2 regions of the Actinoallomurus rhizosphaericola genome follow, and region 1 is predicted to be linked to the other one. Evidence: predicted binding sites of a transcription regulator. Region 1 holds the regulator's gene; the other holds the start of a gene.

Region 1 (5,730 bases):
TCTCATGCCAGGGGCACGGTTCACCGCCACCCGAAGCCGTGCGAATCAGACGAGGAACCATGACAGGCGCCGACGAGAACTACGACCCACGGACGATCCAGGACAAGTGGCAGGCCCGGTGGGAGGAGCTGAAGCCCTTCGCGGCGAGCGAGGACCCCGCCGACGAGCGGCCCCGCAAGTACGCGCTGGACATGTTCCCGTACCCCTCCGGCGACCTCCACATGGGTCACGCCGAGGCGTTCGCGATCGGTGACGTGGTCGCGCGGTACTGGTTCCAGAAGGGCTACAACGTCCTGCACCCCATCGGCTGGGACTCCTTCGGTCTGCCGGCCGAGAACGCCGCGATCAAGCGCAACTCCCACCCCGCCGAGTGGACGTACACCAACATCGACACCCAGGCGGAGTCCTTCAAGCGTTACGCGACCTCCTTCGACTGGTCGCGCCGGCTGCACACCTCCGACCCGGAGTACTACCGCTGGAACCAGTGGCTGTTCCTGCGCTTCTACGAGCGCGGCCTGGCGTACCGCAAGGGCGGTCAGGTCAACTGGTGCCCGAACGACCAGACCGTGCTGGCCAACGAGCAGGTCGTCAACGGACAGTGCGAGCGGTGCGGCGCGGTGGTCGAGAAGCGCGTCCTGACGCAGTGGTACTTCAAGATCACTGAGTACGCCGACCGGCTGCTGGCCGACATGGCGGAGCTGGAGTGGCCCGAGCGGGTGCTGCTGATGCAGCGCAACTGGATCGGCCGTTCCGAGGGCGCCGACGTCACCTTCCAGATCGAGGGGCGCGCCGAGCCGATCACCGTCTACACCACCCGGCCGGACACGCTGCACGGCGCGACGTTCTTCGTCGTGGCCGCCGACGCTCCGCTGGCCGACGAGATCTGCGCGCCGGAGCAGCGCGCGGAGTTCGAGGCCTACCGTGACGCGGTCCGCCGCGAGACGGAGATCGAGCGGCTGGCCACCGACAAGGAGAAGACCGGCGTCTTCCTGGGCCGCTACGCGATCAACCCGGTGAACGGCGAGCGCATCCCCGTGTGGGCCTCCGACTACGTCCTGGCGGAGTACGGCCACGGCGCGATCATGGCGGTGCCCGCCCACGACCAGCGCGACCTGGACTTCGCCCGCAAGTTCGGCCTGCCGGTCCGCGTCGTCGTGCACACCGGCGAGGCGGACCCGGGCGAGACCGGGGTCGCCACGCCCGGCGAGGGCGAGCTGGTCAACTCCGGCCCGCTGGACGGCCTGACCAAGTCCGCCGCCATCCCCCGGATCGTGGAGATCCTGGAGGAGAAGGGCCTGGGCAAGGCCGCCGTCAACTACCGGCTGCGCGACTGGCTGATCTCCCGTCAGCGGTTCTGGGGCACGCCGATCCCGATCATCCACTGCGAGGCGTGCGGCGAGGTCCCGGTCCCCGACGACCAGCTGCCCGTGCGCCTGCCGGACGACCTGCGCGGCGCCGACCTGGCCCCGAAGGGCGTGTCGCCGCTGGCCGCCGCCGAGACCTGGGTGAACGTCCAGTGCCCCAAGTGCGGTGGTCCGGCCAAGCGCGACACCGACACGATGGACACCTTCGTCGACTCCTCCTGGTACTTCCTGCGGTACTGCTCGCCGGGGTACGAGGACGGCCCGTTCGACGCCGAGAAGGTGCGCCGGTGGATGCCGGCCGACCAGTACACCGGCGGTGTCGAGCACGCCATCCTGCACCTGCTGTACGCCCGGTTCTTCACCAAGGTGCTGTACGACATGGGCCTGGTGGACTTCACCGAGCCCTTCAAACGGCTGGTCAACCAGGGCCAGGTCATCCTGAACGGCTCGGCGATGTCCAAGTCGACCGGCAACCTGGTCGACCTGGGCGAGCAGATCGCCGAGTACGGCGTCGACGCCGTACGGCTGACGATGATCTTCTCGGGGCCGCCGGAGGACGACATCGACTGGGCCGACGTGTCCCCGTCGGGGTCGGTGAAGTTCCTGGCGCGGGCCTTCCGCGTGGCCGCCGACGTGACGTCCGCGCCCGACGCGGACCCGGCGACCGGCGACGTCGAGCTGCGCAAGGTGACGCACCGGACGATCGACGAGGTCACCCGGCTGGTCGAGGCGCACCGCTACAACGTGGCGATCGCGCGGATGATGGAGCTGACCTCCGCGGCGCGTAAGGCCATCGACGCGGGTGCGGGCGCCGGCGACCCGGCGGTCCGCGAGGCCGCCGAGACCCTGGCGGTCATGCTGTCGCTGGTCACTCCGTACACCGCCGAGGAGATGTGGGAGCGGCTGGGCCGTACGGCTCCGGTGGTCAAGGCGGGCTGGCCGGTCGCCGAGCCCGCACTGCTGGTGCAGGAGTCGGTGACCTGCGTGGTCCAGGTGGCGGGCAAGGTCCGCGACCGCCTGGAGGTGTCCCCGGACATCGCCGAGAGCGACCTGGAGCGCCTGGCGCTGGACTCCGAGAAGGTCCGGGCGGCCCTGGGCGACCGGGGCGTCCGTAAGGTCGTCGTCCGCGCCCCGAAGATCGTCAACATCGTGCCCGCCTGATCATGAGCATGGTGCCCGCCTGAACGGCGGACCGCTCCGGGCCGGTGCCGTGGCACCGGCCCGGAGCGGATCAGCCATACCGCGGGACCGCGGAATGATCGCGTCGTCGCCGGGGATCGCGGGCGGGGATCACATTTTGCGCAGGACCGCCACCACGCGCCCGAGAATGGTCGCGTCGTCGCCGGGGATCGGGTCGTACGCCGGGTTGTGCGGCATCAGCCAGACCTTGTCGTCGCGGCGCTTGAGCGTCTTCACGGTGGCCTCACCGTCGATCATCGCCGCGACGATGTCGCCGTTCTCCGCGACGGGCTGCTGGCGCACCACGACCCAGTCGCCGTCGGCGATGGCCGCCTCGATCATCGAGTCACCGGTGACGTTGAGCAGGAAGTGGGTGCCCTCGCCGACGAGCTGCCGCGGCAGCGCGAAGACGTCCTCCACGGCCTCCTCGGCGAGGATCGGACCACCCGCGGCGATGCGCCCGACAAGGGGGACGTACGCGGGGGCCGGCCGCGTGGGAGCCTCGTGGCCGTTGGTGACCTCGTAGGACTCGCCGTCGGTCTCGGCGGCGACCGCCGGAGATCCGGGCATGCGGACGACGACCGCGCGCGGCCGGTTCGGGTCGCGCAGCAGGAAGCCCTTGCGCTGCAGGGTCCGGAGCTGGTGGGACACGCTCGAGGTGCTGGTCAGGCCGACCGCCTCGCCGATCTCCCGCATCGACGGGGGATATCCGCGCCGCTGCACCGAGTCCCTGATCACTTCCAGCACCTTGCGCTGGCGGACCGTCAGGCCGCTCTCGTCGCCTGGGCCGTCCGGCATTTCCCGAACCTTGCTCATGGTGTCTCCGATGGATGTCTTCCCGGTGACGCGTCGCCGCCGGTATTCCGGTCCCGTAGTGGGACGTTATCGCTTCTGCGGTAAATGATCAAACAGGTGTTCGAAAAATGTGGAATTTTGCGGTCCGGGGTAAGTCGCGTTTAGTTCGCACACACGTTCGATGATAATTCCCGCGCCGGGTTCGCGGAAGGCGGGCCCCATTGTGCGCGCGTCCTTGTCGCCTCATCGTGATCGACGCCCTCGCGCGGCGGCCGCGAAGGGGGTGCCCGCCGACACGGCGCCGACACGCCCGTGGCAGGCTGAAGGGGTCCGGGACCGGGGCCCGCGCGGCCGTCTCCCGCATGTGACCGACCTCACCCCTGATGGCTGCAGGCGGCGTTTCCGCAGGTGATTAGGGTGTCCCGGGTCGATGCGACCGGTCGCCGCCTGCATCGGAGGGGGGCGACACGCCGACGGGGACGGCGGATCGCCACGTGAGCGGCCTCTTCTCGCCGGGTGCCCCATGCAGGTTGCGATGCACCCGGCCGGGCTCTACGGTTAACCCCAACATCTAGTAGTTACATAGATGTAGTTCACCATAGGTTGTGGTTACGAGGTGAGGTTCGCGCGGTTCGCGCGTGACCCGCTGTCAGGGGGAGGAGTCCGGAGCCGTGCACTGCCCGTTCTGCCGACACACCGACAGCAGGGTCATCGACAGCCGGACGACCGACGACGGGGCCGCCATCCGGCGGCGACGTTCGTGCCCGGAGTGCGGCCGCCGCTTCACCACCCAGGAGACGGTGCTCATGATGGTCGCCAAGCGCAGTGGCGTGACCGAGCCGTTCTCCCGGGACAAGATCATTGCCGGAGTGCGCCGGGCGTGTCAGGGCCGTCCCGTCAACGAGGACGCCCTCGCCATGCTCGGCCAGCGGGTCGAGGAGGCGATCCGGGCGACCGGGAACGCCGAGATCCCCTCGCACCAGATCGGGCTGGCGATCCTCGGCCCGCTCCGTGAACTCGACGAGGTCGCGTACCTGCGATTCGCCTCCGTCTACCGGGGGTTCGAGACGCTCGACGACTTCGCCAAGGAAATCGAATCGCTGCGCGCGGCGTCCGGCGGCGACGCCCGTTCCTAGGGCGGCGCCCGGACCGCGGGCTGTACGGGTAATCCTGGAAGTGGGCCTGGTGTGCCCGAGAAGGGGAATGTCATGACGGAGACGGTGAGCGGCTCAGCCCGGCGGGGCAAGGCGGGTCGCAAGGGCCTGAAGATGGAGCGCATCTTCACACGGCCGGGCGTCCACCCGTACGACGACGTCCGGTGGGAGCGGCGCGACGTCGTCATGACCAACTGGCGCGACGGGTCGGTGAACTTCGAGCAGAAGGGCGTCGAGTTCCCCGCCACCTGGTCCGTGAACGCGGTCAACATCGTCACCTCGAAGTACTTCCGCGGCGCCGTCGGCACGCCGCAGCGGGAGTCGAGCCTGAAGCAGCTGGTCGACCGGGTCGTCGGCGTCTACACCGAGACCGGCCGCAAGCACGGCTACTTCGCCTCCGAGGAGGACGCCGAGATCTTCGACCACGAGCTGAAGCACGCTCTGGTCAACCAGATCTTCAGCTTCAACTCGCCGGTCTGGTTCAACGTCGGCACCGCCTCTCCGCAGCAGGTCAGCGCCTGCTTCATCCTGTCCGTGGACGACACGATGGAGTCGATCCTGGACTGGTACAAGGAAGAGGGCGTGATCTTCAAGGGCGGCTCGGGCTCGGGGGTCAACCTGTCCCGCATCCGCTCCAGCAAGGAGCTGCTGTCCTCTGGCGGCACCGCGAGCGGGCCGGTGTCGTTCATGCGCGGCGCCGACGCCTCCGCGGGGACGATCAAGTCCGGCGGCGCGACCCGCCGGGCGGCGAAGATGGTCGTCCTCGACGTAGACCACCCGGACGTCGAGGAGTTCATCGAGACCAAGGCGCGCGAAGAGGACAAGATCCGCGCCCTGCGCGACGCCGGCTTCGACATGGACCTGGGCGGCAGGGACATCGTCAGCGTCCAGTACCAGAACGCCAACAACTCCGTCCGCGTCTCCGACGAGTTCATGCGCGCGGTGGAGTCCGGCGACTCCTTCGGCCTGCGCGCCCGCCGTACCGGCGAGGTCATCGGCAAGGTCGACGCCAAGGGCCTGTTCCGCAAGCTCGCCCAGGCGGCCTGGGAGTGCGCGGACCCGGGCATCCAGTACGACGACACGATCAACGACTGGCACACCAACCCCGAGACCGGGCGCATCACGGCGAGCAACCCGTGCTCGGAGTACATGAGCCTGGACAACTCGTCCTGCAACCTCGCCAGCATCAACCTGCTGAAGTTCCTGACCGACGACAACGCGTTCGACGTCGAGCGGTT
Region 2 (5,730 bases), on a different contig from region 1:
GCGCCCTCCAGCGAGTGGGCGCTCGCGTACGCGCGCTCGTACGCGGCGAACAACTCGATGTAGGCCGGATTCGGCTGCTGCGCGGGCACGCCCTGCCCCGGGGACGGCGCCGTCGGCGGCCGTACGGTGGCCGGCGCGGGCGGATAGGCGGTCATGAGGCCTCCTCCGTCGGCGAGGCGACCGGAGGGGCTGCGTTCATGATTCGCTCGCTGCGCTCGCTCATGAGGCCTCCTCCGTCGGAGAGGCGACCGGAGGGGCTGTGCTCATGATTCGCTCGCCGCGCTCGCTCATGAGGCCTCCTCGGTCGGTGAGGCGACCAGGCGTGCGGTGTCGTCGCCCTGCGCGCTGAGGCGCTGGAGCGCCGGGGATGTCGGGAAGGCCGCCAGCGCCCCGCGTACGGCCTCGGAGTGGCGCGCGTGCAGCTCGGCCGCGGCCTCGGGGTCCGCCGCGGCGGGGCGGAGCATCGCCTCGTGCGGAGGATCCGGCACGGGGATGCGATGGCCTGGCGGCACCGCGCCCAGGTGCGTCAGGCCGATGTGCGCCAGGGCGACCTTCGCGCGCCGGTCGAGCCCGGCGTGCTCCAGCACGCCCACCGCGTCGTCGTGCACGCCCTTGCGGCTCGCCTCCCCGAGGAGGTCGCGCAGCCACGTCTCGGACATCCGCAGGTGATGGCTGGCCAGGCCCAGCGACTCCCTGACGGCCGCCACGCGCACCTCGTGGCCCAGCGCGGCCCCGATCAGGTCCGCGGCGCCGGCCGGGCCGAGCCGTGCGTACAGGCCCTTGACGTAGTCCGGGTCGTCCGCGTCGGTGGCCAGCCGTTTCCAGACGGCCGCCGGGATGGGATGGCCGGCCGTCACCGCGGCGTGGATCGCTGCCGCGTCGGCGGATCCCGCTCTGGTCGCTGCGTGCGCGTCGGGGAAGTGCCCGACCGTGTGGCCCGCCCCGGCCGACGTCGTACCACCCGTCCGGGCGCCGAGGTGGCCGGTGCCGACCCGCGGCATGTCGGCGGCGCCCTTGCTCAAATGGGCGATCGCGTAGCTCCGCCGCCGGCTGAGCATCCCCGGCTGGGCGCGGGCCCAGCTCTCCACGGCCGCGGCCTGGTGCAGGCCGGTTCGCGGAACGCTCGGGGGCAGCGCGGCGTTCGTACGCAGCCAGGCGGTGATGGCGTCCGACGCGCTCGTCATCTGCTGGATGAGCCGAGCCATCGCGGCGGTGTCGATGCCGACGAAATCCTTGTCACGCGCCGCACTGGCGCGCAGACCGTCCTGTCCAGCCATGGGGCACCCGCTCCGGAGAGTGCGGCTTGAGCCTCAGGTGACCGTTGTATCACCGCCTTTCGGCGGTTGTCCCCGGCGACCCGGACCCGATCGGGTCACGGACCGTCCAGGTCCGGTCACGGGAGGGGCGCGACAGGGCAAGGGGACGCGATCGGCCGGTACGTCGCGGGACGGGCGGCGGCGATCAGGGGAACGGCGGCGGCGATCAGTCGACGTCGGTCGGCGTGCCGCCGGTGAGGCGGAGCAGCTCCTCGTACGAGGTGGGGAAGACCGTGTGCGGGTGCCCGGCCGCCGCCCATACGACGTCGTGTTTGGCCAGCCACGTGTCGACGAGGGTCCGGATCGGGCTCGGGTGCCCGAGGGGGGCCACCCCGCCGATGGGCTGGCCCGTCGCCGCCCGTACGAACTCCGCGTCCGCCCGCTTGATCTTCTCCACGCCGATCCGCTCGGCCAGCGCGGCAGTGTCGACGCGGTGCGCGCCGCTGGTGAGGACGAGGAGGGGGTCGCCGTCGGCGGCGAAGATCAGGCTGTTGGCGATGGCGCCGACGTCGCAGCCGAGTTGGGCCGCGGCCGCCACCGCGGTGGGCGCCGCCTCGGGCAGCTCCCGGACCTGTCCGGTGGCGCCCAGCTCGCGCAGGCGGGCGGCGACGCGTTCAACGTTGGGATGCATGGGAGCACCCTACGGCCCGCGGCGAGGAGCGGGGTAAGGGGTTTCGAACTGCGAAGACACACCTATTCGAACACGTTGACGAATGGGGTCGTGGCCGCTTTACTGAGATGCATGCTCGAACCTGTGTTCGAGTACGGCGTGGGACTCGCGGCCCGCGCCGAGGGGAACGTCTCGCGGGCAGCGCGATGCCGAGCGGGATGCGACGGCCGGGCGGGGCGAGGGGAAGCGCTTCGCCCGGCCTCCCCTGGGCCCTCGGGCCCGCCCAGCGGAAGGAGGCATGTCATGTCCGCAAGGTCGTCAACTTCCGTCCCTCTGCGACCGGCACCCCGGCGCAGGCCCGCCGCATCGGCGATGTCACTCCTCCAGACGGCACGGCGCGGGCTGATCGAGGCCGCCGAGTCGGCCGCCCCGGCGCTGCGCTACGTCGCGGCGCACCTCGCGGCGCTGCGCGCCGCCGCCGCCGTGCTCGCCGAGCGCGCCGACCCCGGCTCCCGGACGCGCGGCCGGCCGCGCAGCGTCTGGGTGCTGCTGCCGGAGGCCGAGCCGGCCCTGCGCGAGTGGGCGGCGTTCTTCGCCGCCGGCGCCGACAAGCGCGCCGCTGCGGAGGCCGGCCTGCCGCGCGCGGTCACCGCGGACGAGGCCGACGAGTTGCTGCACGACGCGGAGATCTTCGTGTCGCTCGTCGAGACCACCCTCGGCGTGCCGGGCCAGCCCATGCTGCCCGCCGCCGGCTGAGACCCCTCTGAGAACGGGCTCCGCAGGCGCGGGAGCCCGATCGACGCCCGCGGGTCCCGCCGTCGACCTCCCCCCGAGACGGCGGGCCCCGCGCGGCGCCGTCTCCCGCGAGGGCGGCCTCACGGTGCCCTTCGCCACCGTGCCGGTCAGACCGCCGCCGTAATGCCCACGTCGCCGCCATCATTGACGTGCGATGACCGGTTCGCCGGTCCTGGCAGGTCCACGCCGACGTCGACGCGGCTGATCGATCGGCTCGCAGTCCGGATCGGGCGGCCGATCGGTTCATGAAGCGTCGCCGCGTGGCCAGGCGGTCCCGCCTCGATCAGTACGAATGAGCTTGCGTCTGAGGCATCTTCCCTGCTTGAGCCATGTGTGGATGCCGTCCGGCGGGATCGATCAGCCACATCGACGTCGGCGTCGACCCGCCGAATTCAGGCGATCCAGTCATGTCGCGTCAACGACGGCGGGCGACGTGGGCATTACGGCGGCGACGTGGGCGACGTGGCCATTACGGCGGCGACGTGGCCGCCACGGCGGGGGTGTGGCCGCTAGGGCGGGGGTGTGGCCGGCTGCGCGGTGTCCTGCCGCGCTCTGCTGGGCGGGCGTCGCGTCACACTGGATGCCTTCGCCGCCGCGGTGGTCGCGTTGCCGCCGTCGTTGTCGCGGCGATGACCGGTTCGCCGGTCCTGGTGGTCCATGCCGACGTCAGGATGGCCGCCACGGCGGCGACGTTGGCGCGGGACCGGATGCGTAGGCGGGTGCCGGGCGTGACCGCGCGGTTGGTGGCGGTCGAGGGGCGAGCCGGGCCGGGTCGCCCGGGCTGTGCCGCCCGGGGCGTTTCGCCTGGGCCGCTCGCCTGGGCCGTGTCGCCCGGGGGTGTCGTCTGGGCCGGGTGCCTGGGCCGGGTTCCTCTCCGCGGCATGAAGAAACCCGTCCGGTGGGGTTCCGGACGGGCTCCGTCACGAGCATCGGTCATGCGGCGGCCCAGGGGAGGGCCGCGTTCGGACCGGGAGGTGGATCAGAACGCTTCGACCGCGCGGCGTGCCTCGGGGTCGAGGACGCCCCAGCCGATGAGTTCTTCGGTGAGCTCCGTCGGTGACTTGTCGTAGATCACCGCGAGCGAACGCAGATCCTCCTGCCGGATGGACAGGACCTTTCCGTTGTAGTCGCCCCGCTGGCTCTGGATCGTCGCGGCGTAACGGGCGAGTGGACCGGCCTTGTCCTTCGGAAGCTGCTGGAGTCGCTCGAGGTCGATCACGAGCTTCGGCGTCGGGCCCAGCGGGCTCGGCGCGGCTCCACCGGGGAGCAACTCGGACACCGGCACGCCGTAGAACTCGGCGAGCTCGGCCAGCTTCTGAACGGTGACGGCGCGGTCGCCCCGCTCGTACGAACCCACGACGACGGCCTTCCAGCGGCCACGGGATTTCTCCTCCACGCCATGCAGGGACAGGCCCTGCTGGGTGCGGATGGCGCGAAGCCTCGCGCCGAGAGCCTTAGCGTATTCAGACGGCATCGTGCGGCCCCCAGGCTCACTTTCTCGTCGTCGATAGTGGCCCCGGGAGGGGGACCCGGACGGGTGGCTCCCGCCTGCCCCGAGACGGGTGTGCCGTGGGGCGCACTCTCAGCCGGCCGGGGGCCGACTGCCCGAGGGGTCCATCTCCTGGGATGGTTACGGACAGTGACGGTAAAACGGGTAGCGCCCCAGGTCAAGCCGATTGGAAAAAAGCGGCGAAACAGTCGGCGTCCGCGAGGGCTCCGGAGAGGGGTCCGGAGAGGGCGGAAACCCTTGTGCGGCGGGGCTCGCGCGGTCCGGCGACCACGCGCCGCACAGGTCGCCGAGCGCCGGGTAAAAGCTTGCCACACCCGCGGCCCGGCGTCCGGCGCCTCGCTTGCGCAGCGTCGTCACCAGCGGAAACGTGCCGGTCCCGGTGTCGGGGGCAGACTACCCGGGCTGCTAACGTGATAGCGCCCAACGTCCTTTAAGGCCCGTCCCGTGAGGCGGGAAAGGAGGTTATCGAGGTGAGTGCTGCCTCCGTGCCTGCGCACGGACCGTCACCCGATAGTGATGTGAGTCACAAAACCGTTCTGGAGGCCCCCGACATCCGGCGGGCGCTCACCCGGATCGCCCACGAGATCCTCGAACGCACCAAGGGCGGCCGCGACATCGTCCTGCTCGGGATCCCGACACGCGGGGTCACCCTGGCCGCCCGCCTGGCCGGGCGGATCGCCGAGGTCGAGGGCGAGCCCGTTCCGCGGGGCTCCCTCGACGTGACGATGTACCGCGACGACCTGCGCATGCGCCCCGCCCGCGCGCTCGGCCGCACCGAGCTCCCGCCCGAGGGCGTCGACGACCGCGTCGTCGTCCTGGTCGACGACGTCCTGTTCTCCGGCCGCACCGTACGGGCGGCCCTCGACGCGCTGAACGACCTCGGGCGCCCGCGCGCCGTGCAGCTCGCCACCCTGGTCGACCGGGGCCACCGGGAGCTGCCCATCCGCGCCGACTACGTCGGCAAGAACCTTCCGACCAGCGCCCGCGAGAAGGTCAAGGTGCTGCTCGCCGAGACCGACGGCCGGGACGCCGTCGTGCTGGAGGTCCCCAAGTGAAACGCCACCTGATCTCGGCGGCCGATCTCACCCGGGACGACGCGCTGCTCATCCTCGACACCGCCGAAGAGCTCTCGCGGATCGCCGACCGCCCGATCAAGAAGCTGCCCACGCTGCGCGGGCGCACCGTCGTCAACCTCTTCTTCGAGGACTCCACGCGCACCCGGATCTCGTTCGAGGCGGCCGCCAAGCGGCTGTCGGCGGATGTGATCAACTTCTCCGCCAAGGGCTCCAGCGTGTCCAAGGGGGAGAGCCTCAAGGACACCGCGCTGACTCTGGAGGCGATGGGCGCCGACGGCGTCGTCATCCGCCACAACGCCTCCGGCGCGCCGCACCGGCTCGCCGGCTGGGTGCGCGGCAGCGTCGTGAACGCCGGGGACGGCACGCACGAGCACCCGACCCAGGCACTGCTCGACGCCTACACCATGCGGCGGCGGCTCGGCG

What was found. Region 1 encodes LexA, which represses DNA repair genes until DNA is damaged. Its sites were predicted from a motif close to TCGAACANNTGTTCGA; they were not measured.
Region 2: NE234_RS24595 (SAV_6107 family HEPN domain-containing protein) is a predicted target of LexA. The motif match lies at 2,063-2,078, and genes of this name have one in related genera.

The regions. Positions count from the first base shown of each region.
Region 1 covers NZ_JAMXMW010000003.1:592,442-598,171, reverse strand. Annotated here, with positions in the region: gene leuS (leucine--tRNA ligase) at 60-2,525, shown strand; gene lexA (transcriptional repressor LexA) at 2,655-3,359, opposite strand; gene nrdR (transcriptional regulator NrdR) at 4,010-4,474, shown strand; gene NE234_RS10410 (vitamin B12-dependent ribonucleotide reductase) at 4,547-5,730, shown strand, end outside.
Region 2 covers NZ_JAMXMW010000011.1:209,146-214,875, forward strand. Annotated here, with positions in the region: gene NE234_RS24580 (hypothetical protein) at 1-155, opposite strand, end outside; gene NE234_RS24585 (hypothetical protein) at 288-1,277, opposite strand; gene NE234_RS24590 (YbaK/EbsC family protein) at 1,483-1,947, opposite strand; gene NE234_RS24595 (SAV_6107 family HEPN domain-containing protein) at 2,299-2,682, shown strand; gene bldD (transcriptional regulator BldD) at 3,701-4,195, opposite strand; gene pyrR (bifunctional pyr operon transcriptional regulator/uracil phosphoribosyltransferase PyrR) at 4,750-5,286, shown strand; partial or broken gene NE234_RS24610 (aspartate carbamoyltransferase catalytic subunit) at 5,283-5,730, shown strand, end outside.